Regions from separate parts of the Shewanella acanthi genome, predicted to be linked through region 3. Evidence: predicted binding sites of a transcription regulator. Region 3 holds the regulator's gene; each other region holds the start of a gene.

Region 1 (10,381 bases), 280 kb from region 3:
ATGCTAAGGGTATAAAAGTTAAGCGATTACAGGTTGATCTTAGGATCTAATGCACCCGATTGATAAGCCTTGTACATCGCTTGCAGAGACAATGGCTTGATCTTAGAGGCTTGACCGGCACAACCGAAGGCTTCGTAACGAACGGTACAGATGTCCGCCATCGCATCCATTGACGCTTTTAAGAATTTACGAGGATCGAACTCGCTTGGGTGTTCAGCCAAGTATTTACGTACTGCACCGGTAGAGGCTAAACGCAGGTCGGTATCGATGTTCACTTTACGCACACCGTGTTTGATACCTTCAACGATTTCTTCTAATGGTACGCCGTAGGTCTCAGGGATTTGACCACCGTATTGGTTAATGATCTGTAACCATTCTTGAGGCACAGAAGAAGAACCGTGCATTACTAAGTGAGTGTTAGGAATACGGGCATGGATTTCTTTGATACGGTCGATACGCAGTACATCACCCGTTGGTTTACGGCTGAACTTGTATGCACCATGGCTGGTACCGATGGCGATAGCTAAAGCATCAACATGGGTATCGGCAACAAAACGAGCTGCTTCCTCTGGGCTAGTCAGCAGTTGATCGTGGCTTAAAATGCCTTCTGCGCCAACGCCGTCTTCTTCACCGGCGGTGCCGGTTTCTAAGCTGCCTAAACAACCGATTTCACCTTCTACAGACACACCACAGGCGTGGGCAAAGGCTACGGTACGGCGGGTTACGTCAACGTTGTACTCGTAAGACGCAGGTGTCTTACCGTCGGCCATTAACGAGCCGTCCATCATCACAGATGACATACCTAATTGGATAGAACGCTGACAGATATCAGGATCGGTACCGTGGTCTTGGTGAATACAGACCGGAATATCTGGGTACTGCTCAAGGGCTGCAGTCATCAGGTATTTTAAGAACTGAGGACGGGCATATTTACGAGCACCGGCTGAAGCTTGAACGATAACAGGACTGTCTGTCGCTTCTGCTGCTTGCATGATGGCACGCATTTGTTCGAGGTTGTTTACGTTGAACGCTGGAACACCATAGCCATGCTCTGCCGCGTGGTCTAGCAGTTGTCGTAGGGAAATTAACGCCATTTTTAACTCCAATAATAGGGTGACTATCACATTCTTAAACGCTTAGTCACCGAGGTCGCTATCGTTTGGATCGATTCTTATGCTTAAACACTTGAGTCAGTTTAAATAAACTTAAGCGAATGAGCGGTTTATTTATAATTTTTTTAATTGCGGCACTTAAGCTCCGCTAACACTTAAGTTCTTCTAAAACTTAACTGCCACTATAGCTTAAGTGCCGCTATGTGGTGACTTAGGCACCACGGGTTTTCAGCATTGCTACTGCAGGCAGTTCTTTGCCTTCGAGGAACTCGAGGAAGGCGCCGCCGCCGGTAGAAATATAAGAAACTTTATCGGCGATATTGTACTTATCTACTGCGGCTAAGGTGTCACCACCGCCTGCGATAGAGAAGGCCTTAGAGTCCGCAATCGCCTGAGCAATACGCTTAGTGCCTTCACCGAATTGGTCGAATTCGAACACGCCTACTGGGCCATTCCATACAATAGTACCCGCAGCTTCGATGATTTTCGCAAGGGCTTCAGCGCTGTCTGGGCCGATATCGAAGATCATATCGCTATCACCCACCGCGTTCACAGGCTTTAGGGTTGCCGCTGCCGTTGGGCTAAATTCGCCCGCAACGACCACATCGGTAGGCACTGGAATATCGCCACCACGGCTCTGAGCGTTAGCCACTAAGCGTTTTGCTTCATCAATTAAATCAGCCTCATATAGTGACTTACCCACATTGTGGCCAGCCGCTGCGATGAAAGTATTAGCAATACCGCCACCCACAACTAATTGGTCAACGATGCCAGATAAGCTTTCTAATACGGTGATCTTTGTCGATACTTTAGAGCCACCCACGATAGCCACTAATGGGCGCGCTGGATTGTCTAACGCCTTACCTAAGGCATCTAATTCTTGCGCAAGCAGAGGGCCCGCACAGGCGATAGGGGCGAATAAGCCAACACCATTGGTCGAGGCTTCGGCGCGGTGCGCGGTGCCAAAGGCATCCATCACGTACACGTCGCACAGTGCCGCCATTTTCTTAGAAAGGGCTTCGTCGTTTTTCTTCTCGCCTTTGTTAAAGCGAACGTTTTCAAATACAACGACTTCACCTACCGCCACTTCAACACCGTCTAAGTAATCAGTCGCTAAACGTACTGGGCAAGACAAAGCCTTAGCCAAGTAATCGACCACAGGTTGCATTGAAAATTCGGCGTTGAATTCGCCTTCGGTCGGACGACCTAAGTGGGACATCACCATCACCGCCGCGCCTTTGGCAAGAGCTAACTCGATGGTTGGTAGAGAGGCACGTAGACGGGCATCGCTGGTCACAACGCCGTTGCTGACTGGCACATTAAGATCTTCACGGATAAGCACGCGCTTACCAGTAAGATCCAAATCTGACATATTGATAATTGCCATGGTAACTCTTCCTTTTAGATTTAAAAACAAACTGTTACAGATCAATCGGTGGTGATGATTCTCTAGGCTTTCGACGTCCATTCGAATTCACAAATCTTCACTCACCCATTGGCAAGAAAATTTAGTTAGCGCTGTTTAGCTGCAATCATTGCCAAGCTGGTATCCAACATGCGGTTGGCAAAGCCCCATTCGTTATCACACCAGAGTAATAGCTTCACTAAGTGCCCTGCACTCACGCGAGTCTGGGTTCCATCGACGATACTGGAGCGGGGATCATGGTTAAAATCGCACGAGACTAACGGCTCATCAGTATAGCCCAAGATGCCATGGAATCGTCCGCTTGCCGCCAATTCTAACACTTGATTGACGGTCACAATATCCACGGATTTCGCTAGGGTGACAGAAAGATCGATTGCTGTGACATTGATCGTCGGCACCCGCACTGAGATGGCTTCAAACTTATCTTTCATCTTTGGCAGAATGCGCTCAATACCACGGGCAAGCTTAGTATCGACGGGAATAATCGACTGACCCGCGGCGCGGGTACGACGCAGATCGTCATGGTAAGCATCGATCACTTGTTGATCGTTCATCGCCGAATGAATGGTGGTGATAGCACCACTCTTGACCCCAAAATGCTCATCGAGCACATCGATGACGGGCACAATACAGTTAGTGGTGCAGGAGGCATTAGACACCACAGTGTGGTCGGCGCGCAGTAAATCGTGGTTCACGCCATAGACGATAGTGCCATCGACATCCGCCGATGAGGGGTGACTAATCAGCACTTGCTTAGCGCCAGCGTGGATATGGGCTTCGCAGCTTTGGCGGTCGGTTAACACGCCTGTGGCCTCATAGACGATATCGATATCCATCTCATGCCAAGGTAATTTTGCTGCATCGGCTTGGTGTAGGAGTTTGATGGCATCATCGCCAATCAACATTAAGTCGTCTTGAAGACTGACCTTATGCAGGAAACGACCGTGGGTAGTATCGTATTGAGTCAAATGGACTATGGCATCGGGTTTAGCCAATTCATTAATCGCGACAATCTGAATTTGCTGGCGTTTTCCCGATTCATATAACGCACGCAGAATTGAGCGGCCAATGCGGCCATAACCATTGATTGCGACTCGGATCATTGAGGTTTCTATTTCCTCTTAGGCTTCATTTAATAATGCTGTAGGTACAAAAACGGCCTGCAAACGATTGCAGGCCGCATTATACAGATTAACCTTTCAAAAGTTTAACCTTTTGTCGGTAATCTTAAGCTCGGGCAATTAATCTAAGGCTTTAGCCGTGTTCACTACGTTTTCAACGGTGAAACCGAAGTGTTTGAACAGCACATTGCCAGGCGCAGACTCACCGAAGGTGGTCATACCAACAACTGCGCCTTCAAAACCAACGTACTTGTACCAGAAGTCAGTGTGAGCCGCTTCGATAGCAACACGCTTAGTGACCGCTTTTGGCAGTACCGATTCTTTGTAAGCTGCATCTTGCTTATCAAACTCAGTGTTTGAAGGCATAGACACCACACGTACGTTTTTGCCCTCTGCAGTCAGTGCTGCGGCAGAATCCATTGCTAACTGCACTTCGCTACCGGTAGCAATCAGGATGTAATCTGGTGTGCCAGCGCAATCTTGTAGTACGTAAGCACCTTTTGCAACGTCGGCTAATTGCGAAGCCGTGCGCGCTTGAGCCTTCAGGTTTTGACGGCTAAAGATTAACGAGGTTGGCGCATCACGACGCTCGATAGCTGCTTTCCAAGCCACAGCAGTTTCTGCCGCGTCACATGGACGCCATACCGCCATTCTTGGGGTCATACGCAGGTTAGCTAATTGCTCAACAGGTTGGTGAGTTGGGCCGTCTTCGCCTTGACCGATAGAGTCGTGTGTGTAAACGAAGATGTTTTGGATGCCCATCAGCGCAGACATACGTACCGCGTTACGAGCGTATTCCATAAACATCATGAAAGTCGCGCCGTAGTTGATAAAACCGCCGTGCAGAGACACACCGTTCATGATGCCGCTCATACCGAATTCGCGCACACCGTAGTAGACGTAGTTACCGGCAGGATCCTCTTGAATACCTTTAGAGCCAGACCACAGGGTCAGGTTAGAACCCGCTAAGTCAGCGCTGCCGCCTAACAGTTCTGGCAGAATAGCACCGAAGGCTGCAATCGCGTTTTGTGACGCTTTACGGCTCGCAATGCCTTCGCCTTTAGTTTGGCATTCTTGGATGAATGCTTGAGCTTTAGCTTCGAAATCAGCAGGTAATTCACCCTTGATTACGCGGCGATCAAATTCAGCGGCTAATTCTGGGTAAGCAGCAGCGTAAGCGGCGAACTTGTCGTTCCATGCAGCTTCACGTGACGCGCCCGTATCTTTTGCATCCCAACCCGCGTATACGTCTGCAGGGATTTCGAATGGCGCATGTGGCCAGCCGAGGAATTCGCGAGCCGCAGCAATTTCAGCATCACCTAATGGCGCGCCGTGGCAATCGTGGCTGCCTGATTTGTTTGGCGAACCAAAACCGATGATGGTTTTGCAGCAAATCATGGTTGGTTTGTCGGTAACCGCTTTAGCGGCTTCGATAGCCGCGCGGATAGCATCGCTATCGTGACCATCTACGCCAGCAATCACGTGCCAGCCGTAAGATTCGAAACGTTTTGGCGTATCGTCGGTGAACCAGCCTTCTACGTGACCGTCGATTGAAATACCGTTGTCATCCCAGAATGCAATCAGCTTACCTAAACCTAAGGTACCCGCTAATGAACAGGCCTCGTGGGAGATACCTTCCATTAAACAGCCATCGCCGAGGAAGCAGTAGGTGTAATGGTCAACGATATCGTGACCTTCACGGTTAAACTGGGCAGCTAAGGTTTTTTCTGCAATCGCCATACCGACAGCGTTGCTGATACCCGCGCCTAATGGACCAGTTGTGGTTTCAACACCTGGGGTGTAACCGTATTCTGGGTGGCCTGGGGTTTTAGAGTGTAATTGACGGAATTGCTTTAGCTCATCAATTGGCAGATCGTAACCGCTTAGGTGCAGCAGAGAGTAGATCAGCATAGAGCCATGGCCGTTAGATAGGATGAAACGATCTCTATCGACCCATTTTGGATTGTTCGGGTTGTGCTTTAGGAAATCGTTCCACAGCACTTCAGCAATGTCTGCCATGCCCATTGGGGCGCCTGGGTGACCTGAGTTTGCTTTTTGAACTGCATCCATACTTAACGCACGGATCGCGTTGGCGAGTACTTTACGGGAAGACATGCTCTCTCCTGCTTAATTTGTGAGGTCTAGCGGGCAATTTGGACGCATATTTTCCCTTACATAACGGGCTGACGCAAACGAAAATTGCATTCAAATAGCCAAAGTATGACGGATAGCGGCTGCTAACTGGTGGAAGATTTTCCCTTAAGCCAACACCGCACCACTCATTTGTAATACAATAACTCAAATAAAGATATTCATTTTTAACCCAGCAACAAACCCTCCCAAGTATAAAAAATCTATCGACGTTATCCTCCCCAAAATACTAATAATGAGAACGGTGATAATTCCAGCATAAACATACTGCCGTTTTTTCATTTAGTTAGGATAAAAAATCGACTAATGCATTTAAGGCAGAATTTGGGCGACGCCTCACTTTAGACACAAATATTTAGATTAGGGGGTGTCATCGAAGTGAATTTCCACTAAAATAGCCGTCTAGATGTAGATGCTTCTACACGTTTGTTTTTTAACGACGAGATTTTCCTACTATGGCAAAGCACTTGTTTACTTCTGAGTCGGTCTCAGAAGGTCATCCCGATAAGATTGCAGATCAGATTTCTGATGCTGTGCTAGATGCGATTCTGGCTCAAGATCCTAAAGCACGCGTGGCGTGTGAAACCTATGTCAAAACCGGTATGGTATTAGTTGGTGGTGAAGTCACTACCTCTGCCTGGGTTGATATTGAAGAGCTGACCCGTAAAACTGTCCGCGAAATTGGTTACGTCCATTCAGATATGGGCTTTGACGCCGATTCTTGTGCAGTATTAAACGCGATTGGTAAACAATCTCCAGACATCAACCAAGGTGTTGACCGTGCCGATCCAAAAGAGCAAGGCGCAGGCGACCAAGGTTTAATGTTTGGTTATGCCAGCAACGAAACTGACATTCTGATGCCAGCGCCTATCACCTATGCCCACGCATTAGTGAAACGCCAATCAGAAGTCCGTAAAGACGGCACTCTGCCATGGCTACGCCCTGACGCGAAAAGCCAAGTCACCTTTGCTTACGAAGACAACAAGATTGTGGGCATCGATGCGATCGTTCTGTCTACCCAGCACAGCCCTGACATCGCACAAGACGATTTGATCGAAGGCGTGATGGAAACCATCATCAAGCCTGTTCTGCCAGCACAATGGCTGAACAAGGACACTAAATACTTCATCAACCCAACTGGCCGTTTTGTTATCGGTGGTCCAATGGGTGACTGTGGTTTAACGGGTCGTAAGATCATCGTTGATACCTACGGTGGTATGGCGCGTCACGGCGGTGGTGCTTTCTCTGGTAAAGACCCATCTAAAGTAGACCGTAGTGCGGCCTATGCTGCCCGTTATGTCGCTAAAAACATTGTTGCAGCAGGCCTAGCTGACCGTTGTGAGATCCAAGTATCTTACGCCATCGGTGTTGCTGAACCGACGTCTATCAGCGTTGAGACCTTCGGTACAGGCAAAGTCTCTGAAGAAGTCTTAATCAAGTTAGTACGTCAACACTTCGACCTGCGCCCATACGGCCTGACTGAAATGTTGAACCTAGCTCGCCCAATTTATCAGGCTACCGCTGCCTACGGTCATTTCGGCCGCAGCGAATTCCCATGGGAAGCGACTGATAAAGCTGATGCACTGCGTGCCGACGCGGGTTTCTAATCACTGTCATTCATGATTTATTGATTTGATAAGTGATTCAGACATAAAAAAACCGCTAATGAGCGGTTTTTTTATGTCTTTAATTTGACGCAAGTATTATCAGTGCAACTCAGTTCGTTCTAGCAATGATCAAAATGGCTATTCTGCATACACAACAGCGTAATTTGCTCGTCCGATAACAGCGCGCATTCCTGTTGTTTCATCCCTTGAGCCAGTCTCACCTGCGAGTCATTCAGCAATTCGATTTGAGCCAAATAGGCATTGGTTCTGCCGCAATCGAGCCAAACTCCAGCACAGGTTAACCAGTAGTGAGGTTTCGCCTCAGTGAAGCTCACCTCAAATCCTTCGGCTTGAAATCCATTTAAAGCAAGTTCAGATAACAGCACCCTCAGATTATCCCAGGCGGATAAATTAACTTCTGCGTACTTTACTAACAGCTGAGTTACCGTCTTATCTATTTCTTCTGCAATATCAGCCATATTACTCATTCCTGCCCCTTAAATTCAGATTGCTTAGGCGCAAAGCATTCGGTTTAGCCACAGTCACGCGGTTTAACCAAAGTAATTCGGTTTAACAAAAATCACTCGGTAAGCGCCGCCATTAAGTAATAATCCCGGCCACTAAAGCTAAAATAATCGAGCACTTGCATTGAGGCTTTACGGGTATGGGCGGCAAAGGAGCGTTCATTCTCCTCGGCAATAAAGGTCACCATATAGCGAAAATGGGCACGGATCTCATGGCTTAAAGCCTTAACCAGCGCCTCAAATACACCTTGACCGCGATATTGACTATTCACCCAAATAGGTCCGTATTGGCAACTATTCTGTTTAGTTAAACTGCGAAACTCGTCGCTGGCACCTGCGCCAATTTTACTCAAGCGATTAAGCAAGTTGCGATAAATCGGCCAAGCCTCGAAGAATGACCAGCGCCCCGCTATCACATAGCCAATGATTTGGCCTTTGTCCTCGGCCAACATAATCCAGTGCTGGTTTACCAATTCAATCAATTCGGCCCGACTAAAAGATTGTCCCTCAAGATTACCGCCCGTCGAACTCAGTTCATCATTCAGATATTGCTTTTCTAATACGGCTAAAACATCGACATCTGTAAGGGTAGCTAAACGTGTGTTCACTGGCATTCTCGGTACATTGAAGGGCTATTAACAGCGATGATTGCCCGCAGTATACCCCAGTCTGCTAAGTCTTGAGCTATACGGCAGATGAATTGTTGATTTTTTAGCTTGTCGATTTGCAAAAAAACCTGTTATTTTCCTAAACTTAACCCATCTTATTGAATAGTAAGGTTCATCCATGCTGCCTGAGACAATAAACCCCAATGTCAGTCTGCTCGATAGTGACCACCAGCAAATCAACTTAGGCCGCTGGATGCACCAATGCGAATTGATCAAAAGCTATTACAGCGCTACCTGTGCCTTTGTGCTGCAATTAACTCAATCAGGCTTTGAGATTATTGTCAGCTCTGTCAGCGAAAAGCCTCTATTCACTTCGGGTACTTTCTACCCCGAAGATTTTCCGCTGTTTCAAAAAATGAAAAATTCACCCAGCGAAGGCGATTTTCTCAATCTAGGCAGCTTTATGCTCGATGAATTACCTCGGGATTTTGACGGCATTCAACATATCTTATCACGCCCGATTACCTGGCCCGATGGCACTCAATTTGGCTCGCTGTGTGTACTCAATCCGCGCATGACTGAAAGTATGGGCAATAGCGCCATGATGGAGCCCTTCCAAATTTTGCTACAACAGGATTTGTCGCTGCTATGTCAGAACCATCGAATGGAATCCCTATCGATGCGCGACCAAGATACCGGCATGCTCAATCGTTATGGTTTTATGATGATGGCACCAAGGCAACTTAACCTCGGCCGACGCTTCGGTGCACATGCGGGGATTATCTTTTTTGAGCTCATCGAATCTTCCTATGGCAATAAAGGGGCACCAGAAGAAAAACACCACAGGTTATTAGGTAATATTGTCCAAGATACCATTCGCACCGCCGATGTTGCGGCCCATTACAGTACAACCCAATTCGTGGTATTGGCCTTTGTCGATAATGAAAGGGATATATTGCATATCATCAAACGGGTTGAAAAACAGATTGAGCAACATCAGGACTTTAAGCTCGATACCAGCTACAGTTTTTTCACCCCAGAATCGAGTGCCAAATTAGCGCCGATGATGGATGAGGCACGTGGTAAATTGCGCTCCATGAATCCCGTTACCGATGAACCAGAGCAACCAACCCTGGGTATAGATTCAGCGCAGCATGATAATCCCGCGGCCAATTCTGCAGAGCTCTAATCCTCATCAATAAGCAACATGATGCACGACAACTGAGACAGGATGAAATCAGGCTTAAATTAGGGCTTAGTCCTTTCATCCTGTTTTTTGGCCCACTGGATAAAAAGCACTACGGGATAGGGCGACATCAAAACCAATCCGAGCCCTATTAGGCTTGAAATGACCAACATCCCAGACACCTTCAAACTCAAGTCCGTCAACAAAAACAACACAGCACCGCAACCAAGCATCAAAAAACCTAACCAATGTAAAAACTTAAGCAAGTTCATCGTGCTTTTTATAGCGTCCGACATACAACCCTCTTTTGATCTCAGACTAAACTTGTACACTGTGGCCATGAATAGATAAAAGGAACCAAGACAATGTTAAAGCAAACATTCATGTTAGGTGCACTTCTTTTTGGACTGACTGCCTGCCAATCTTCTGCCAACATAGCAAATGAACCTGTTCCCCTAGAGGGCAGCTGGCATATCGAAATGGTCCTCGGCCAAGCCACTATCGATTACAGCCCAGCACAACTGACCTTCGCCGCCGATGGCAAACTCGCAGGCAATAACAGCTGCAACCAGATATTTGGTCAATACCAACAGCAGGGCGAACAACTGACGCTAACGACAGCCGGCACCTCCCGACGAGCCTGTGT
Region 2 (10,381 bases), 1.6 Mb from region 3:
TTAACCAACCTTTGTTGATTAACCATAATTTGAAGCGTTTAACCGGATCGTGTTGTTGCCATTTGGCTTCTTCATCCTTAGAGCGGTAACCCGATGGGTCGTCTGAGGATGAGTGAGCACCAAGGCGATAGGTCATGGCTTCGATTAATACTGGCGCGTTATGCTCAATCGCATAAGCTCGGGCCTGTTGAGTTGCAGCCAGCACAGCTAACATGTCGTTACCGTCGACACGGATGGTGTGCATACCGTAACCGACACCGCGACTGGCGATACCGTTACCGGCAAACTGTTCATCGGTTGGCGTCGAGATGGCATAACCGTTGTTACGGCAGAAGAAAATCACTGGACATTTTAATACCGCAGCCATGTTCATGCCCGCATGGAAGTCTCCTTCCGATGCCGCGCCTTCACCGAAATAGCACATGGCAACATTACGTTTTCCCTGCAATTTCAGGCTGTAACCCACACCAGTCGCCTGTGGGATTTGGGTGGCCAGTGGCGATGAAATCGTTTGATAGTTAAGTGCCGCACAGCCGTAATGGATTGGCATTTGACGGCCTTTACCCAGATCCTTCTCGTTGCTGAACATCTGGTTCATAAACTGATCTGTCGTGAAACCGCGGTAACGTAAGGCGGCGTGTTCACGGTATTGAGCTAGGATAACATCTTCAGGATCGAGGGCGGCAACACTGCCCACCACTGCCGCTTCCTCACCGGTACAGGTCATGTAGAAGCTGATGCGTCCCTGGCGCTGGGCGCCTAACATACGTTCGTCTAGCACCCGTGTGAATACACAGGTATCGTAAATCTTTGTGGCTAAGGCTTCATCTATAACAGGCAAAACCGCGGTTTCGTAGGTAGTGCCATCTGCTTGTAGAATTCGAAGGATAGGAATATGAAGAGATGCCTTATCCAAGAAGCCGACACGGTGCACTGTTTCAGTGTTGAGTGTTGCTTTGCTCATATTGTGCTCTTGTTGTTTCGTTGGTCACCAAAGGGGCGGCCAAATTATACGAATATGCTGCGCAAACTTTACGTAAACGTAAACCTGCTATCAAGCTATTAACCTACCCCTAGGCACAACTAATCCCCTTAGCACTTGTATAAATTGCTTTACAAACCTATTGAATATCGAGGTTTTTGGGGGGAATTAAACAGATGACCGTTCGATTTCCAATGGGTACTTTGGCATTTGGGAACACAATTGCCTCAAATTCCTGCTCCACTTTGATGGCATTTCCGCCCTCGTGAGCGAGTACAAAACCTTTAGGGAAACTGCGAAAATTTTCAACATCAGTTGCAAAGGTAAATTCAAAATCATCGAAATGTTTATTGATCACCCGATACACCTGATAAAGATGAAGCTTAGTGGGATTGTAGGCTTCAAGATCTAATGGATAATCCGTAATTAACCGAGTAAACATATCCTTAGCCGCAATAAAGCGAGTCATATCGTTCTGCCCCATGGGATACACTTTACCAAGCTCGATGGTAAAGGCGTCGGCGCCAAATTCTGCAGAAGAGAAGTAACTAAAAGTCGTGGTGGGTTCATGGTGGAACAAAATCGTATCAACGCCGCTTGCGGCCAAAAACATCATTTGTTCACCGCTGTAAGCCCTGCCAGGCCGGTAAGGATAAATAGCAAACTTTTCATGTTTTGATGCCCGCATCGCCGTATGTAAATCGTAATGAATGCGCTGCTTAGATTGGACAGCCCTAGTAAAAAAGCGGCTGACATAGGCTTCGAGTTTTTGGGCACGAATACGTTCAGGGTTAACAAGACCTGGGGCATTGGAATGTTCGCCACTAAACAGGCGATTCATATTTTCATCGATAATGCGGGTGCCATTATTGATGGCTAGAGGATTGCCAATAATAAACAGGGTTCGGTGTTTAACCTCAATTTTCTCTTCGAGGATGGCCTTAATGAGGCCATTACATAACTCTATCGGCGCGGTTTCGTTGCCATGCACACCGCACGACAAAATGATGTCCTTACCTAATGGCAAATGGGGTTCAAATACGATGACGCCCGTATCCCACACTTCAACTTGGGTCTGATTTGAGAGTGCGTAACTAAAACCTTCACCCAAGGATTCTGGGTGGGCAAGGGTAAGCGCAAGAAAATCCTTTGAATCGATTAGAGCTTGTAACACTGATTTCTCCTTCATCCTATCGTGTTAAAAGCAGGAAAATGCGACAAACGGGTTACCACCGCGCCTTTATCTCCCGCCCTAAAGCGCCTTCATACTAGCATAAGTTTTAATGCCAGCATGCCCACAGTGGTCGAACTTCAAGCGATATCATCCCAAACTTCAATTCACTATTGAGAAAATTTGACCAAATCATGCCAGATTTCCCCTAAATCTTATCAGAGGACTTGCTTTTAATGCCAAGTTTGCACACAATCTTCAGCCATCTAGACATCTATTAGGATTTATCATGGCGTTAGCAACTTTTGGTGCCGGTTGTTTTTGGGGCGTAGAGTATTTCTTCAGACAAGTAAACGGTGTGCTAAACGCAACCTGCGGCTACATGGGTGGCAACAATGAAGCGACCACCTATGAAGAAGTGAAAAAGGGTAAGACGGGCCACGCCGAAGTGGTACAAGTGGAATTTGACCCTGCGGTTGTCTCCTATGATGAGCTGCTAGATGTTTTTTGGAAAAACCACAACCCAACGACATTAAATATGCAAGGTGGTGACATTGGTACTCAATACCGCAGCACCATTTTCTTCCATGACCGTGAACAAAAAGCCGCTGCCGAAGCCTCAAAATTGGCCTTCGCCCGTTCGGGTCGTTGGGGGCTTCGCCATATCGTGACTGAAATTGTACCCTTGCAACAATTCCACATCGCCGAAGAATACCACCAGAATTACATTGATAAGAACAACTTACCAAGCTGTCATATCGAGTATTAATCGGGATTACTTGGATTAAGTTTTTCAATTTAACGCCCAAATCACTCAAACAAAAAACGCACTCATTGAGTGCGTTTTTTGTAGCTAATGTGGGTTATTCGCTTTATTAAGCGCTGAGCGCCTTATCAATCAAGGTTTGTGCGTCGCTGATAATGTCTGCCAAGTGTTGCTCGCTGATAAAGCTTTCGCCATAAATCTTAAATAAGGCTTCAGTGCCCGATGGGCGTGCAGCAAACCAACCATTTGCCGTGGTTACCTTAATGCCACCAATCGCCGCATTGTTACCCGGAGCATGCGTCAGTACAGCATCAATCTGCTCACCCGCAAGCATGGAAGCACCTAAGGTCTCTGCGTTGAGTTTTGCAAATTTGGCTTTGTTTTCAAGGCTGATTGGACTGTCGATTCGCTTGTAGTAACTGCGGCCAAATTGCGCCACTAATTCTTGATAACGCTCACCCGGTGTTTTGCCAGTTACTGCAAGCATTTCAGCAGCTAACAACACCAAAATAAAGCCGTCTTTGTCCGTGCACCATGTAGTGCCATCACGGCGAAGGAAAGCCGCGCCCGCACTTTCTTCTCCACCGAAGGCAATGCTCGACTCAGCTAGACCGTCAACAAACCATTTAAAACCGACGGGTACTTCCAGCAGGGTTTTACCGTGGAAAGCGCAAATCTTGTCGATAAGCGCACTCGAGACCAGCGTCTTACCAATCGCTAGACTGTCTTTCCAATCCGGTCTGTGGGTTAACAGGTAATCAATGGCCACCGCCAGATAGTGGTTAGGATCCATCAAGCCTGTACCAGGACACACAATACCGTGTCTGTCGTAGTCGGGGTCGTTACCCACACACAAATCGAAGGCATCTTTATGGGCTAAAAGGCTAGCCATCGCGTAGGGAGAAGAGCAATCCATACGGATTTTGCCGTCCTTATCCAGCGACATAAAGCTAAAGCTTGGGTCGACTTTATCATTTACTAGGGTGATATCGATGCCATAGTGTGTCGCAATTGGTGCCCAGTAATGAATGCCAGAGCCGCCTAACGGATCCACTCCGAGCTTAAGCTTCGACGCTGCAATCAAGTGCATATCGACGACATTTGCTAAATCCTTTACATAGGGCGTGATAAGGTCGATTTCTTGTACATGGCCAGAGGCCATCGCTTCGCCAAAGCCAAGTTTATTGACGCCCTGTAACCCCTGACGCAGGTACTCGTTAGCACGCTGCTCAATCCACGCGGTAATATTACCTTCGGCAGGACCACCGTGGGGAGGATTGTACTTAATCCCGCCATCTTGGGGCGGATTGTGGGACGGCGTGATAATTAATCCATCACTTAATACATCACCCGTGATGTTGGCTTCACGGTTAGCGCAAATGATCGCGTGAGAAACTACCGGTGTTGGGGTAAAGCCATCGTTCTGTTGGATTTTGACTTTTACGCCATTGGCAGCAAGCACTTCGATGGCAGACACATAGGCCGCGTAGGAAAGCGCGTGGGTATCAATGCCTAAAAACAGCGGGCCGTCGATATTCGCCGATTGGCGATAATCCACTACGGCTTGGGCAATAGCCCAAATATGGTCTTGGTTAAAACTGCCGAGCAGCGCACTGCCACGGTGACCCGAAGTGCCAAAGGTCACGCGCTGTGAAGTATCATCCACATTGGGTTTAATACTGTAATATTGGCTCATCAGTTTTGGAATATTCACCAGATCCGTCTGATTCGCGGTTTGTCCTGCCCTTTGATGTATTGCCAACTGCATTACTCCTAAAGAAAAACGGTTTACTCAACTATAGCGATATAAAAACGCCACCGATTTTTAAACCATCAAATAATTAATGGCGGAAAAATTGATGGCGCTGATGATTAAATTCGCTCGGCAATCAAGCCTGCTAACTGACCATCACAACCCAGTTGCATTAACACTTCAGATAAAATCGCGCGTTTTTTGGCTGTGTTGTTATTAGTCGTTACCCAAAAACCAGTATTGCCGATTTCCTTTGGATTCGCCGAGGCACTGGCCTTGAGCAACTCTTCACGGGAACGGGCAAAGTACAGGCGGTCGCGACCTTGAATATGCAAAATTTGCGAAAAGTGGTCTTTGCTCTGCGCGGATAAACGTTCAAGTAAAAATAAGAAACGGCCCACTGCGCCCTTTTGCTGGGATAATTGATGCTCATCAACAAGCAAAGTGAAATCCGCAGGCTCGTTCACTTCAACAGCAACATCCACTACTTCAATAGGTGCGGTGGCAACCACCTCAACAGGAGCTGACTCTAAACTTGGCTCACTGATATCAATAGGCGCTAAAGGTTCGACGGCATCGACAGAAAGGCCGAGTAATCGACGAAGAATGTCTGAGGCGCTCTCACCAATACGTTCCGTTTTACTGGCAATATGACGATAGAGCTCTTCATCCACTTCGATGTATTTCATAACCTTATTATCCTTTGTTATTCGATAGGCTTAACCGAAAAAGTGTTACGACGATCAAAACTTGAGATCGACGCGATCGTTACCCAGTGTATCTGTCTCTATCAATCTGATAAAGCATCATTAATCTAAAATTGCGTGAAATAGCACACCAAAAACTCGCCAGTGAACCGATTGCTGAAAAAGTCAGCAATTTACATCTTAGCCCTGCGTAAAATGCCTTATTTGCTTGTCAAGGCAAAGTGTTCGGAGGCAAAATTCACCACTCACTTGCAGTAATCACAGGACAATCCATGAATTATGTCACCTCGGGTCAAGGACAAGCCGTACTCCTTATCCACGGGCTGTTTGGAAACTTAGATAACCTTAAGGGCCTAGGCCAAGTGCTCGAAGCCAATCATCAGGTGATCCGTGTCGATGTGCCTAACCATGGACTCAGTGAGCATTGGCAGGAAATGGATTACCCAAGCCTTGCCAAGGTAATGATGGATCTAGTGGATGACCTAGGCTTGGATAAGGTTCACCTTGTGGGTCACTCCATGGGCGGTAAAATCGCCATGGCAACGGCCCTCGCCTACCCCGAGCGCATTATTAGCCTCGTTGCCGCCGATATCGCACCTGTAACATATCAACCAAGGCACGATCTGGTGTTTGCCGCATTAGAAAGCTTACTCCTTGAGGGCTCAAGCGACCGCCGTATGGCACTTTCGCATTTAATTGCGGCTGGCATTGATGAACCAACGGCGCAGTTTTTGTTGAAAAACCTGCAACGCACAGAAACCGGATTTAGTTGGAAAATGAATCTTAAAGGGCTTAAGGCGTGTTACCCCAATATCATTGGCTGGCACAATCTAAGTAGCGAAACAGCGAAAGTGTATCACGGACCGAGTCTTTTTATCCGCGGAGGCGACTCAAACTATGTTACCACTGAACATCGAGGCGACATTATGCGTCAATTTCCCGCAGCACAGGCGAAAACACTCGAGGGTTGTGGACACTGGTTACATGCGCAAAAACCCGCCATATTTAACCGTATAGTGTCTGAATTTATTGACAAACACGCAGTGTAAATGACAATGATTCTCGACTTAATTGATATAGCCTGTCCTAAGGCGATGTGATATATTCGCGCCTCTTTTAGCCTTAGATGTTTCTAGAGGACTAAGAAAGCATGTTAAGTCAGTATATGGAACAAATCGAAACCATCGGCTTGAACCTGTTTTTTGCGGCGATATTTTTCTTTATCGGCATGGCCATCCACGATGTGCTCAAACAGGGTAATGTGCCTAAATTGGGTCGATTTATCGTTTGGTTAGTATTATTTCTCGGCTGCGCCGGGTTTATTGCAAAAGGCATTATCCAGATGACCTGGGAAGGTTCAGGCATCGGTTAAACAATAATAAGATGGCAAAAGAAGCGACAGATAGAACCACCATTGACCTTTTTGCCAATGAAAAGCGCCGGGGCCGCCCACGTAGCAATCCTTTGTCCCGTAGCCAACAGCTTAAGGTCAACAAGCGCAACCAGATCCAGCGGGATAAAGCCAAAGGATTAAAGCGAATAGAGTTAAAGGTGTCACAAGATTTGTATGACGCCTTGAATGAGCAGGCATTGGCCAGTAACATCAGCCGAAGCCAGTTAATCGAATTAATTCTTCAGCAAAAAATTGAATGTTAAGACGTTCGATTGCAGCAAGATTAACGTATAAGTGAACTAGACATAAAGGATAGACAATGGCAACTGTAGGTCTTTTTTTCGGTAGCGACACAGGCAACACCGAAGCTGTCGCCAAGATGATCCAGAAGAAACTGGGCAAACAAATGGTTGAGGTGAAAGATATCGCCAAGAGCACCAAAGAACAAATTGCAGAATACGATCTGCTGATGTTCGGGATCCCAACCTGGTACTACGGTGAAGCCCAATGCGATTGGGATGACTTCTTTCCTGAATTAGAACAAATCGATTTTACTGACAAATTAGTCGCTATTTTCGGTTGTGGCGACCAAGAAGACTACGCCGAATACTTCCTCGATGCGATGGGCATGGTGGGCGATATCGTTCAGGCTCGCGGTGGGATTATTATCGGTCACTGGCCAACTGCCGGATACAACTTCGAAGCATCAAAAGGCTTAGTCGACGATGACCACTTCATCGGTTTAGGTATCGATGAAGACCGTCAACCAGAACTGACCGAAGAACGAGTTGATGCTTGGGTTAAACAAATCTACGAAGAAATGTGTTTAGCCGAGTTTGAAGACTAATTCGAGTTATCGTTAATCCATTAACGATGAATAAAGCGGCCTAAACGCCGCTTTTTTTATGGGGGATTTTTATCCCTTAGCTTGGTCAAGAAGGAGTAAAGCCAGTTATGACCGATATTCGCTCGCCCCACTGGGATATCTTTTGCTGTGTTGTCGATAACTATGGCGATATTGGCGTTACTTGGCGCCTTGCCAAGCAATTGGTGAAAGAATATGAGTTACCAGTGCGTTTATGGGTCGATGATTTAAACGGCTTTTCCCACATTTTGCCAAGATTAGACCCAAGCCTTGATAGCCAGAGTTTTAATGGTGTGACCATTATTCATTGGACTAATCCCCTGCCCGTTGTCTTTGAGAGCGGAGAGGTGTTGATTGAAGCGTTTGCCTGCGAGCTACCCGATAGCGTCAAGCAGCAACTCGTAGAACTTCATCGTCAAACCCCCAATAAAGTGCCCGTGTGGTTAAACCTTGAGTATTTAAGCGCTGAAGATTGGGTGGAGGGTTGCCATGGCCTGCCGTCAATGCAATCAAGCGGCATTAAAAAGTTTTTTTACTTCCCAGGTTTTACACCAAAAACAGGCGGGCTGATTTGTGAACGCAGCCTCTTTGACGAGCGTGATGCTTGGCAGGCCGATGACAGTAATAAGCTTGGGCTGTTCAAATCACTTGGGCTTAATGGCATTAATGCCGAAGATAAGGTCATCAGCGTTTTTAGTTATGAGACCGACGCCCTGCCCGCCCTGTGTGAACTGTGGCAACAGCAAGCCAATATTAATCACAAAATCCATGCACTGATCCCAAAAGGACGCAGCCTAAATAGTCTTCAGCATCTACTGCCCTGCAGTATTGATGAGCTCACACCAGGCATGCATATCTCGCTTGGAGAATTGACACTGCATATTTTGCCGATGACAGATCAAGTGGGCTTCGATAAATTACTGTGGAGCTGCGATATGAATATTGTCCGTGGCGAGGACAGTTTTTTACGGGCGCAATGGGCTGCAAAACCGTTTATTTGGCACATTTATCCGCAAGAAGATGACTACCATCTCATAAAATTAGAAGCTTTTATGCAACTTTACTGCGATAATCTTGCCCCTGAAATTGCTTCCACTTGGAAAAAATTGAACCTCGCGTTCAACCAAGGAAAGCAATCTGCCGTGAGAACTCACTGGCAAAACCTAAATCCAGTCAGTTTGCCGCTGTTGCAACACGCTAAAAAGTGGCCAATCGACGCAATAAATGCTGCAGATCTTACAACTCGGCTAGTCCAGTTCGTGAAAAAAAGCTAAGATGCTGCGCTGAAATAGAAAATCGACATATAGGAAATTGTGTAATGAAAACTGCTCATGAAGTCCGTCCTGGTAACGTGATCATGTTTGAAGGCAGCCCATGGGTTGTTCAGAAAACAGAAACAACTCGCTCTGGCCGTAACGCTGCCATCGTTAAGTTAAAGCTGAAAAACTTACTGCTTAACTCTGGTACTGAAACCACTTTCAAAGGTGAAGATAAGATTGACGACATTATCCTAGATCGTCTGGATTGTACTTATTCTTACTTTGCTGATCCTATGTACGTATTCATGGACGCAGAATACAACCAATACGACGTAGAAGCTGAAAACTTAGGTGACGCAGCGGCTTACATCGTTGACGGCATGGAAGAAACCTGCCAAGTGACTTTCTACGAAGGCAAAGCCATTTCTGTTGAAATGCCAACCACTATCGTACGTGAAGTGATCTACACTGAGCCATCTGCTCGTGGCGATACTTCAGGTAAAGTGATGAAGCCAGCGACTATCACTGGCGGCGGTACAATCAGCGTGGCTGACTTCGTTAAAGTTGGCGACAAGATTGAGATCGACACTCGTACTGGCGAATTCAAGAAGCGCGTATAATCGCCCTCTTCCTGTTTGCTAAAGCCAGTGCATGCACTGGCTTTTTATTTTCAACAAGCTGTTATTTTTGTCACTGACTCATTATAAAGGTTAGCTAAGTCATATTTGACGGCGACTTCGTTTTATCTTCCAGCATCACTCCGGATAAAGGTATACGTCGGATCCTACGTCCAAGCAAATGTGACACGGCATTGACAATGGCTGGTGAAACCGCCGGCAATCCAGGCTCCCCTATTCCCCCCATTTTTTCACCGCTTTCGATGATGCTAACATGGACTTCTGGCATGTGCGTTGGACGGATCATAGGGTACTTGTTGTAATTACGTGCCAAAGGTAGGCCTTTTTCATAGATCACTTCTTCAAAAAGTACCTGTGAAACGCCCATCGCCGCGGCTGATTGAATTTGAGCTTTAATAATGGCGGGATTAACAATACTGCCGGGGTCAATGGCCTCCCAAATGTGGTGAACGCGAACCTTACCCTTCTCAATCGACACTTCTGCAATGGCTGCTGCATGGGAGCCAAATGGCGCTGCCATTGCAATACCACGGGCTCTTACTGAACCATCTTCGGCCGTAAATGGTCCTCGTTTCCAACCGCCGGATGACTCAACCACCACATTGAGTAAATGAGACAACCTTTTGTTCTCTTGAAGTAGTTGCTGGCGCATCTGCATGGGATCAACCCCTGCTTTATCCGCCATTTCGTCAAAGAAGCATTCATACACGAAATCATTCATCGAGTTTCCGACCGAGCGCCAGTAACCCTGCATCATTGGACTTTTGACAAAGTCATAACCCACTCTCACATGGGGAATGTCATAGGCTTTGCCCGCCAAGCCTTCGACAGCAGTTGGGTCTACCTT
Region 3 (10,381 bases):
ACAATCAACGCGACTGTAGCACCTATCGTAGCTGCAATTAAATTCGAATAATCACTACTTTCACCTAACAAATACAAAGTAAGCATCCCGATTACTAAGCCCAAAAATAGAGCAAGAGCTATCTTCACACCTTCAACATTTCCACTATTTTGAACTTTCATTTATTTTCCTTACACAGCATATCATGTCAGTTATAGAAATTAGGCTTAATATTCTTTGCAGTAACACCAGCTACTTTTGACTCTAAGTGCCTGATATATAAGAAGTAAAATTTGTAAATCATGTTGTGAGAAATTGAGATTTTTTGGTAGCAGTATTTAGTACGGTTTTACTCTAATTTATTGTTCTGAATAATGTTGCTAGTTTTGGAGTTTGCTTTTTGAGCATTGCCTTTGCTTTGTCATTGGTTATCTGGATTGCATTAATAGACTTGATAGCATTTAAACTTTCAAACAACATTGTAGGAAAGGAATACACCCACCCTCGGAGTTGCCGCAGGGGATTGGTGTCCGTTGCGTGGTCGAGGCATGGATGCCGAGACAGCGTCAGTCGAATCAGGGACGAGCGTCTGACGCGATAGCATAAGGGCGCCTAATACCCAAGGGGCTTTCAACTCCGTAGGGGCGTCTTGGAGCATCCAAGGAGGATAGGACGAGCAGTCCTCCTTGGTCGGGTGTGGGGTGAAGCCCCACGACTTTGACTTTGATTTTAAAAACAGCAAACGAAGTTTGGATTATTTATTGCTTTGCTTGCTCAGCTCTAATGCAAAGTATTCTTGTATGACTAATATGAATACAATTTTGTGCAAACAAAAAAGGCGCCTAAGCGCCTTTTCTACCTTCTGGGGTTAAGGGGAAACTCCCCAGCCCATCCAAACCTGATTCTAACTCTTGGTTAGAGAATCAGATCATACTCATCGCGTAGGATCTTAATAATATCTGCCTTAGGATTCGCTGGTAGCGGAATTGCCGCGCCAGTCACCTTCTCGGCGATGCCAGTGTAAGTGCGTGACACATCCATCATGGCTTCTAATGGCAGGTCATTGTCACGGGCTAGGGCTTCGCGCTCAGGCATTCTGTCTTTGTTCAGCAGAATGTCGGCGTCATGGAAGTGATTAAGCAGGAACTGACGGAAACCTTCCTTAGAGTTTTCAAGGATTTTACCGTCGCGGTAGGCAGCGCCATCCCAAATACGTGATGAATCTGGGGTGCCGACTTCATCCATGTAGATAAGCTTAGAGTTGCCGTTCTTATCGGTCACATAACCGAACTCGAACTTGGTATCAACGAACACTTGGTCAAGGTCGCTAAGCGCCTTTGAAATCACCTTAAAGCCGTCTTTTAACAGCTTCTCGTAGAGATCGATATCTTCAAGCTTTTCAAAGCCAAAGGCTTGGTAGTTGGCTTCGATATCGGCTCGGCTGATGTTCACATCGTCCTGCTCAGGCACGCCGGGTATACCGGTTAAGATACCCTTGGTCGATGGGGTGATTAGCAGCTCAGGCAGCTTTTGATCTTTCTCTAACCCCTCTGGCAGGGTGATACCGCAGAATACACGCTCGCCCTTAGAGTAGGCGCGCCACATAGAACCTGTAATGTATTGGCGGCAAATGGCTTCAACCTTGATTGGACGGGCTTTTTGCACGATCCAAACGAAGGGATGCGGGATATCTAAAATGTGGCTGTCGGCTAAACCGTTTTCGGCAAATAGCTTAAACCAATGATTAGAAATGGCATTGAGTGCCGCGCCTTTGCCTGGAATGCCCTTGAGTCCGCCTTCACCGTGGAAGATACAATCGAAGGCTGAAATACGATCGCTGATCACCATGATCGCAAGCGGCGTATCTTCTGGCACGTTGTAGCCCTTAGTTTGGATTAAGCGGCGGCTGTCGGCATCGGTTAGCCAGTAAACGCTACGCACTTTACCGCTGTGAACAGGGCTGTTAGTGCGGATGGGTAAGTCGTTGTTTACGGCTAATACGGAATCAGCAAGACTCATGACGAGTATTCCTTTGGATTAAATGTGTAGGGATAAGGTTGTTATAAGTACAAGTGTGCGATAAGGCCATTCTTATGTTGAATGTTTGCGTTATTGCCACTTTTTTATTATTTGCCAATAGCTTGGATGATATTGATAAAAAGGTATTGGTGAATGATGTTTTATCGAAAGCGGGTGGAGCAAAAGCGGTTTTCTCGGGCGAGCCTGATAGCAAAAAGTGGAGCAAAGAACGGGGGGATGAAGCTTGGGAATAAAACGCAGAACAAGGTAGGCACCACAATAGAAGTGGTCTAATAAAACGGGAGTGTCCCGTACCATATTGCTCGAAAATACTAACCATTATTCCGAGAGAACCTTGTTCTAGCCTGCCGCGAAAAAGTAGCGACATTCTACCTAGATTGACAAAATTTACCACGGCTATTTGTATGCTTATTTGCACTCTGTGGAGCTTAGCTAAGATTGCGGGATAAAATCCCGGCAAAGAGGGAGGGTACTGTTCAGGCAAATATAGGCAATGTTACCCTTTGGGTATTAACACTGATGCCTTCGATAGCAGGCATTGAGATTAGCTCAGTCAAATGGGGCTTCAAGGGTTCTCAAATAAGGAGTTATGGGTGCAACAATCGTCAACCATGCAGCCGTCCATCATGCAAATGGCCGCCAAACAGGGCAGCCATTTTTATGCCCAGCAATTTAGCAACCTTAACGAAACCGATATGCAGTGGCATGGATTGGAGTTCGAAGAGTGCGAATTTCACGACTGTAACTTCAGCGCGGCGCAGTGGCGTAAATGTAAGTTCAGCGATTGTCGTTTTATCGGTTGCAACCTGAGCCTGCTCGAGCTGTCCTTAAGTCAGTTCAGCGGGGTGGAATTTGATGAATGTAAGCTGGTGGGCATAGATTGGACTCGCGCCAGTTGGCCACCATTAACCTTTGCTTCGCCGCTGATTTTCAGGGCGAGTATTGTGAGCGACAGTTCCTTTATGGGGCTTAAACTCGATGAAATGGTGATGCAAAGCTGCCGCGCCCAAGATGTGGATTTTCGCGACGGCCGCTTTCACCGCGCCGATTTCAGTGGCACCGATTTTGGCCACAGCCTGTTTGGCCGCACTGAGTTAATTGATGCGGATTTTACCGACGCGACCGACTACGATATCGATATTTTCAGCAATAAAATCAAAGGCGCTAAGTTTAGCCGTGAAGAAGCCATCCGCTTACTGAATGGTCTCGATATAGAATTGGTTTAAGCTTGAGTGCGGGTCTGATTCTAGACCCTAAATCAGTGCGAAAATTGACTTAACCGTTAATACTATGGCGCTGATGGAGCAAAGGATCAGCGTTCCTATCTTGGTCTTTTGCTTATCGACGCGGTTAACCAGTTTACCCGCGACCACATAACCAAATAACACTGAAGGCAGCAGCATGAGCGATAGCCAAAGGTGTTTAAGTTCCAGTAACCCCGTTACCCCCAGAATCGCCAGCGCGATAGCCGAGCTGAAAATAAAGAAGGCCGACAACGCCGCACGAAATTTAGAGGCATCTTTACCCGCTAAGAGAATCGCCATCGGCGGTCCACCAATGGCGGCAATATTACCGAAAATCCCCGAGACCACACCAGCACCGAAGAGCGTCGCCTTATTCACTGGAAGAGTAAATTTATACAGGCTAAATACCACGGCAATGGCCACAATCAGGGCGATGGCAAGGCCAAGAATCGGCTGCGGTGCAAACAACAGCAGGCTGGCGCCAATTAAGCCGCCGGGCACACGGCCAAGCAGTGCATATTGCAAACCGTTGAATTCTAGATGACCACGCTCACGCAGCAGGGTGAGTAGCGCGATTGAAAACCCCATGGCAATCACAGGCGCTGGAACCAGTTCGGGGTCGACAATATACAGCAGTGGACTTGCGACCACGGCGAGGCCAAACCCGATTAGGCTTTGGGTCAGGGCGCCAAAAAAGACGATAACAGAAGCAAGTACAAGCGTCTGGGGATCAATCACGGCAAACATTAGGGATCCAAGTCAAGAAAAAGGGACCGTTACTTCAGCCAGTTTCAACACTGGCAAACGATCCCTATGATATCCAACCAATCCAGACGCGTAGCGTTGAGCTAATCCGTTGGATAAATGTGAAAACAGCAGGATTAAGGCTACACGCCGTTATTCCATGTCTTCCCATTCAATACCCATCTCATCCATTAAGCGCTTGGCTTCGGCAGGAATGCTATCGGGGCTGTCCTTAGATAGATCGGCGTCATTAGGCAGAGGCTGACCAGTGTAGGCATGTAAAAACGCTTCACACAGTAGCTCGCTGTTCGTCGCGTGGCGTAAATTGTTCACCTGACGACGGGTACGCTCATCCGTTAGTACTTTCAGTACCTTAAGCGGAATAGACACAGTAATTTTTTTTACTTGTTCATTCTTCTTGCCGTGTTCAGCATAGGGGCTGATGTATTCCCCATTCCATTCAGTCATTGACTCACCTGTTATAACGCTAAATTCGGGGCAGATTTTAACCCCTTACAGTTAACAGTCAAATTATTGCTACTATTTCTGGATGATTGCAATCAGATTTCTTTATGTTTAGACGTCTAAACGTCTTAACGCCTATTGACGCTGGGGTTGGCCTTAGGTACATTTAGACGTCCAGACATCTCTTTGAACTTAGGAGTTCCCTATGACCGAGCGTCAATTAGCCACAGTGGCCGTGCGTCAGGGTATCGAAAGCGATACGCAATATGGTGCCGTTGTTCCGCCAATCTATCTGTCGACTAATTACTCCTTCGACGGTCATAAAAATCCCCGCGAATTCGATTACAGCCGTTCGGGTAACCCAACGCGTAATATTTTAGGGGAAGCCTTAGCTAAGTTAGAGAAGGGCGCCACCGGTGTGGTGACTTGCACTGGCATGGCGGCGATTACCTTAGTGACGAGCTTATTAGGCCCGAACGATTTATTAGTTGTGCCCCACGATTGTTACGGCGGTTCCTACCGTTTATTTACTAACCTTGCCAAGAAAGGTCAGTTCAAATTACTGGTGGTTGATCAAACCGACAGCAAAGCGCTAGAGCAAGCCATTGCGGCGCAACCTAAGATGGTGTGGATTGAAACCCCATCGAACCCACTGCTGCGGGTGGTCGATATTGAAGCCATCGCTAAGGCGAGCCATGCCATTGGCGCATTAGTGGTGGTCGATAACACATTCCTGTCGCCGATTTTGCAGCAACCGCTATTGCTCGGTGCCGATATCGTTATTCACTCGACCACGAAATACATTAATGGTCACAGCGATGTGGTTGGCGGCGCTGTGATTGCAAAGGATCCCCAGATTGGCGAGACCCTGCACTGGTGGTCAAATACCCTAGGTTTAACAGGCTCGGCATTCGATAGTTATCAAACCCTGCGCGGCCTTCGCACTTTGGCTGTGCGTATCCGTGAACATCAAGCTAACGCCCAGCGAATCGTTGAGGTGTTAAGCAACAGTCCAGTAGTGAGCAAAGTATACTACCCCGGCCTTGCCGACCATCCAGGTCATGCCATTGCCGCTAAGCAGCAGAAGGGCTTTGGCGCTATGCTGAGTTTCGAGTTAAAGGGCGGTGAAGCCGAAGTGGTTGCCTTCTTAGATGCCTTAAGTTTGTTTTGCGTGGCAGAGAGTTTAGGGGGCGTTGAAAGCTTGGTGGCGGTGCCTGCAACTATGACCCATAGAGCGATGGAACCACAGGCGCGTTTTGAGGCAGGCATCAAAGACACCTTATTGCGTCTGTCGGTTGGGATTGAAGATGCCGACGACCTAGTTGCAGATATTCAAGCAGGATTGGCCGCCGTAGCGGCATGTTAGTAGAGGATTACAAGATGGTACGTTGTCACTTACATAAATTTGGTGGTTCCAGCTTAGCCGATGCCGATTGTTATCGCCGCGTCGCCCATATCCTATTGACCCACGGCCACAGCGACGACTTAGTGGTGGTGTCGGCTGCGGGTAAGACGACCAATTTCCTCTATAAATTACTGTCACTGCGTGATACTAACCAGCTATGGCAGGAAGAATTGCAGGTTCTCATTAGCTACCAACAGGGGCTGATTGAACAGTTATTATCGAACGACCAGGCACGCCTGTTACGTGAGCGCTTAGCGACCGACAAGGCGCAGTTAATTAGCCTGTTATCCTTAGATAGTCGCAACGATTATCAAGTTAACCACGTCGTGAGCTTTGGTGAGCGTTGGTCTGCACGTCTCATGGCAGCGCTGCTGCGTGAATCGGGCGTGGCCGCAAGCCATGTGGATGCCTGCTCGATTCTCGTAGCCGATGAAGCCTCTGTGCCGCAAATCCGCATCGAAGAATCCCGCGCTAAGGTGCAAGCGTTATTAGCCGCTCACCCTAATGAGCGTTTAGTGATCACAGGTTTTATTTGCGCCAACGATCGTGGTGATACTCTGCTACTCGGCCGTAACGGTTCTGACTTTAGCGCGAGTCTCATTGCTAGCCTTGCCGATATCGAGCGCGTGACCATTTGGACCGACGTAGAAGGCGTATTTAACGCCGACCCGAATAAAATCCCCGATGCCAAACTGCTTAAGAGTATGTCATTAGCCGAGGCTGACCGTTTAGCACGTTTAGGCTCGCCCGTGCTGCATTCGCGCACCTTACAACCATTATTTAATACCGAGGTGAGTCTGGCGGTGCGTTCAAGCTACGCCTCACACACAGATTTTACCCTGATTGCGCCGCACAGCTCATCGGCTAGTGCGCCGGTTGTGACCAACCTAAATGAAGTGGTGGTCTTTGGCTTTAAGCTTGAGACGACGGAGAACCTAGCCAGCCTACTTGAGCAATTAAGCGCTGTGGGGTTAACACCGCTGGCCCATTGGGTATCGGCCCATCAACGCGTTGAGCTTGCCTATACCCGCGAGAATCAAAAACAAGTGCAAATTCTGCTGGATGCCGAGGCCAAAGCTTTAGGCATTAGCGAGCAACAAATTAATACTGAGCTTGGCCTCGTTGCTTTGGTAAGCGCCGATGCCGAGCACTACCGCCGTAGTTTCGCCCGCCTATTAAGCCGCGATGCTAAGCCATTATTCAGCGGTGATTTGAGTCTGGTGACCTTAGTGCCACAGTCACAGGTTAATCTGCTGACCCAAAAGGTACACCGACGCTGCGCCGGTCCTCGCAAACGCATTGGCGTATTGCTGCTGGGCGTAGGGAATATTGGTGAAGCTTGGGTGAATTTGTTTAAATCGGTTTCGCCATCCCTTAATCAAGAGTTAGAGGCGCGTGTCGAACTGTTAGGATTAGTGAGTTCGAGCAAGGCGCTGATCAAAACCTCGGGCATCGATTTAGATAACTGGCAGAGTGAGTTTGAAACCGAAGCGACCCCTTGGCAATACGAGCACCTATTCGAGCAATTAGAGCAGCTTAACTGTGATGAGCTGATTGCATTGGATATCAGCGCCAGCGCCAGTTTAACTCTGCAATATCCTGAGCTATTTGAGCGCGGTATCCATGTGGTGAGTGCCAACAAGTTGGCGGGTTCGGGTCCGCTGCCATTCTACCGTGAGCTTAAGGAACAATTAGGCTATCGCCGTTTGTTCTGGCGCTATAACGCTAGCTGCGGTGCGGGTTTACCTATCCAACATGCGCTTAACGATCTGCGTAACAGTGGCGACACGGTTGAAGCTGTGGGCGGGATTTTCTCCGGCACCCTGTGTTGGTTATTCGAGAAATACGATACCAGTAAGCCATTCTCTGAATTAGTTATCGAAGCCCGTGGCCTTGGCATTACCGAACCTGATCCACGCGATGACCTCTCTGGCCGTGATATGCAGCGTAAGTTACTCATTCTTGCCCGTGAAATCGGTCTGGAATTAGAGCTTGAGGATATTGAGCTGCGCTCATTAGTGCCAGCGCACTTGGCCGATATTCCGCTGGAGCAGTTCTTGGCGCGCATTCAAGAAATGGATGAGGACTTACTGCAACAATTCGGCGCCGCTGCCGAGCAAAATAAGGTGTTACGTTATGTGGCGGCCTTAGATAACAGCAATGGCGAGCTTAAGGCCGAGGTGGGTTTACAGTGGATTGATGTCAGCCACCCTTACGCAAATTTAACCCCAGGGGATAACGTGTTTGTGATCCGCTCTGCTTTTTATCAGGGCAATCCGCTGATCATCCGTGGCCCAGGTGCGGGACGTGAAGTAACGGCCGCGGCGGTGCAATCTGACTTGACCCATATCTGCCGCGATCTGCTGCAGGAGTAAGCACAGCAATCAGTGTAGTTATCAGAGCAGAAATCAGCGCTGTAATTCCCCACGAGAAGGACTCAATTGAGTCCTTTTTTGTTGGTTAAAATTAACGACACAACATGGATCCAAGAAATTGCGCCAAATGGGCATTTTTTGGCTTGACTTAAGTCTCAGTTTCTCTAGTATATGGACATATAGACGTCCAAACGTCCATTTGAGAAATCATCACAGCAATACCACTGTCATAATTTACGTCGTACCCAGGGCGAATTGGTCTCGCACTCGGGCGGTTGAGGAAAATACCCATGGCTTTTCATCACGCACAACATTCACATTCGCTGAACCAGAGTCTGTCTGAGCTTAATGGCGATATTAATGTTTCCTTTGAGTTTTTTCCGCCATCAACCCCTGAAATGGAACAGATCCTCTGGAACTCGATTCGCCGTTTAGAGCCGCTGAACCCTAAGTTCGTGTCGGTCACCTATGGTGCCAACTCGGGCGTACGTGACCGTACCCACGGCGTGATTGAGCGCATTCAGCAAGAAACTAATCTAGTGGCTGCGCCGCACCTGACCTTAGTCGATGCCAGTGATGAAGAATTACTAGAATTAGCCAAACACTATTGGAATTCAGGTATTCGCGACATTGTTGCCCTGCGCGGTGACTTACCTGCAGGTAGCCCAAGACCAACACGTTTCGCCGCCGACTTAGTGCGCCTGTTACGCTCGGTTGCCGATTTTGATATTTCGGTTGCCGCATACCCTGAAGTTCACCCTGAGGCGGCCAATGCCCAGGCGGATTTGATTAACCTTAAGCGTAAGATTGATGCGGGTGCCAGCCGTGCGATTACGCAGTTCTTCTTCGATGTGGAATCTTACCTGCGTTTCCGTGACCGCTGTGTGGCAGCGGGTATCGATGTTGAAATCGTACCAGGTATTTTGCCTGTGACTAACTTTACCCAACTTAAGCGCTTTGCGGGTATGACTAACGTGAGTCTGCCAAGCTGGTTACATAAGCAGTTTGAAGGCTTAGAAAACGATGCGGGTACTCGCCAGTTGGTGGGTGCTAATGTGGCAATTGATATGGTGAAAGTGTTATCACGTGAAGGGGTGAAGGACTTCCACTTCTATACCTTAAACCGCGCCGAACTGACCTACGCGATTTGCCACACCTTAGGTGTAAGACCAAAATAATCACAGCTTAATCCTCTCAAAGCGCCCATCGGGCGCTTTTTGTTTTTCTGCTGTCCACTCCTCGCTTGTGCCAACTCTTGGCTTTCATTAATAGGTTAAAAGGTTATTAACTGCATGTTTATCAGTTTCTTAATCTGAATTTTTTCTTTATTGCAGCCAATTCGACTTTATCGGGTATTTACTTAGCGTGCTAACTAAGTATAATGGTTAGCACGCTAAGTAAATGAGTGCCCAAGATGAACAACGAATTAGAGCGGTTAAAGGAATTATCCCTTGCTGAACAGCTTGGGCGATTGCATCGATTGTGGCGCACGGTTGCCGATATGGAATTAATCCCCCTCGGCCTGACTCATCCTCGCTGGACAGCGCTGTGGAAACTATTACGCCTTGGCGATAACGTCAGCCAAAAGGTGCTGGCGGACGCGCTTGAGATTGAGCTTGCGTCTCTTATGCGCACGTTAGGGCAGTTAGAGGAGCAAGGCTTGGTCGAGCGCCATTGCTGCCAAACCGATAAACGCGCTCGAATCGTGTCGTTAACCCCAGCGGGAAAAGAAGTATTGAAGTTAATGGAGACGCGGATCATCAAAGTTCGTGGCGAACTCCTCAATGGAGTAAGCGCCGATGAACTCAGTGAGTTCGAACGTCTCATTAGCCTGATTAGTGACAATGCCTTAGCCAAGTTGGCTAAAACAACAGATATGCTTGAGTGAGAAAAAGATGACACCGGATCAACAGTTTGCCCGCCTTGTTAAAATCGCCATGGTCGGTTTTGCACTGGTTTTTGGCTATTTTATTTTTGCGGATGCGTTGATGCCTTTAACACCACAGGCCATGGTAACGCGTGTGGTGACTAAGGTTACCCCACAAATAAGCGGTAAGATCCAAACCATCGCTGTGACCAATAACCAAGTGGTGGGTAAGGGCGATCTTTTGTTTCAAGTGGATCCTGCA

The links. The regulator MetJ, encoded in region 3, represses methionine synthesis genes. The targets are predictions, from matches to a motif close to TAGACGTCTAGACGTCTA.
Region 1: metK (methionine adenosyltransferase) is a predicted target of MetJ. The motif match lies at 6,206-6,223, and genes of this name have one in related genera.
Region 2: msrA (peptide-methionine (S)-S-oxide reductase MsrA) is a predicted target of MetJ. The motif match lies at 2,413-2,430, and genes of this name have one in related genera.

The regions. Positions count from the first base shown of each region.
Region 1 is NZ_CP080413.1:3,291,752-3,302,132, forward strand. Features, by position in the region: gene fba (class II fructose-bisphosphate aldolase) at 27-1,094, opposite strand; gene K0H61_RS14135 (phosphoglycerate kinase) at 1,324-2,499, opposite strand; gene epd (erythrose-4-phosphate dehydrogenase) at 2,625-3,641, opposite strand; gene tkt (transketolase) at 3,780-5,774, opposite strand; gene metK (methionine adenosyltransferase) at 6,266-7,417, shown strand; gene K0H61_RS14155 (hypothetical protein) at 7,537-7,905, opposite strand; gene K0H61_RS14160 (GNAT family N-acetyltransferase) at 7,998-8,555, opposite strand; gene K0H61_RS14165 (GGDEF domain-containing protein) at 8,728-9,738, shown strand; gene K0H61_RS17845 (hypothetical protein) at 9,798-10,031, opposite strand; gene K0H61_RS14170 (META domain-containing protein) at 10,101-10,381, shown strand, end outside.
Region 2 is NZ_CP080413.1:1,987,128-1,997,508, reverse strand. Features, by position in the region: gene K0H61_RS08765 (thiamine pyrophosphate-dependent dehydrogenase E1 component subunit alpha) at 1-964, opposite strand, end outside; gene astE (succinylglutamate desuccinylase) at 1,122-2,156, opposite strand; gene msrA (peptide-methionine (S)-S-oxide reductase MsrA) at 2,443-2,922, shown strand; gene pgm (phosphoglucomutase (alpha-D-glucose-1,6-bisphosphate-dependent)) at 3,029-4,681, opposite strand; gene seqA (replication initiation negative regulator SeqA) at 4,792-5,361, opposite strand; gene K0H61_RS08740 (alpha/beta fold hydrolase) at 5,652-6,428, shown strand; gene K0H61_RS08735 (DUF2788 domain-containing protein) at 6,530-6,751, shown strand; gene ybfE (LexA regulated protein) at 6,763-7,035, shown strand; gene fldA (flavodoxin FldA) at 7,092-7,619, shown strand; gene earP (elongation factor P maturation arginine rhamnosyltransferase EarP) at 7,727-8,911, shown strand; gene efp (elongation factor P) at 8,956-9,516, shown strand; gene K0H61_RS08710 (xanthine dehydrogenase family protein molybdopterin-binding subunit) at 9,611-10,381, opposite strand, start outside.
Region 3 is NZ_CP080413.1:3,570,925-3,581,305, reverse strand. Features, by position in the region: gene K0H61_RS15315 (hypothetical protein) at 1-161, opposite strand, end outside; gene K0H61_RS15310 (phosphoribosylaminoimidazolesuccinocarboxamide synthase) at 895-1,998, opposite strand; gene K0H61_RS15305 (hypothetical protein) at 2,073-2,252, shown strand; gene K0H61_RS15300 (pentapeptide repeat-containing protein) at 2,631-3,245, shown strand; gene K0H61_RS15295 (sulfite exporter TauE/SafE family protein) at 3,273-4,010, opposite strand; gene metJ (met regulon transcriptional regulator MetJ) at 4,161-4,475, opposite strand; gene metB (cystathionine gamma-synthase) at 4,678-5,838, shown strand; gene K0H61_RS15280 (bifunctional aspartate kinase/homoserine dehydrogenase II) at 5,853-8,252, shown strand; gene metF (methylenetetrahydrofolate reductase) at 8,543-9,430, shown strand; gene slyA (transcriptional regulator SlyA) at 9,667-10,140, shown strand; gene K0H61_RS15265 (HlyD family secretion protein) at 10,148-10,381, shown strand, end outside.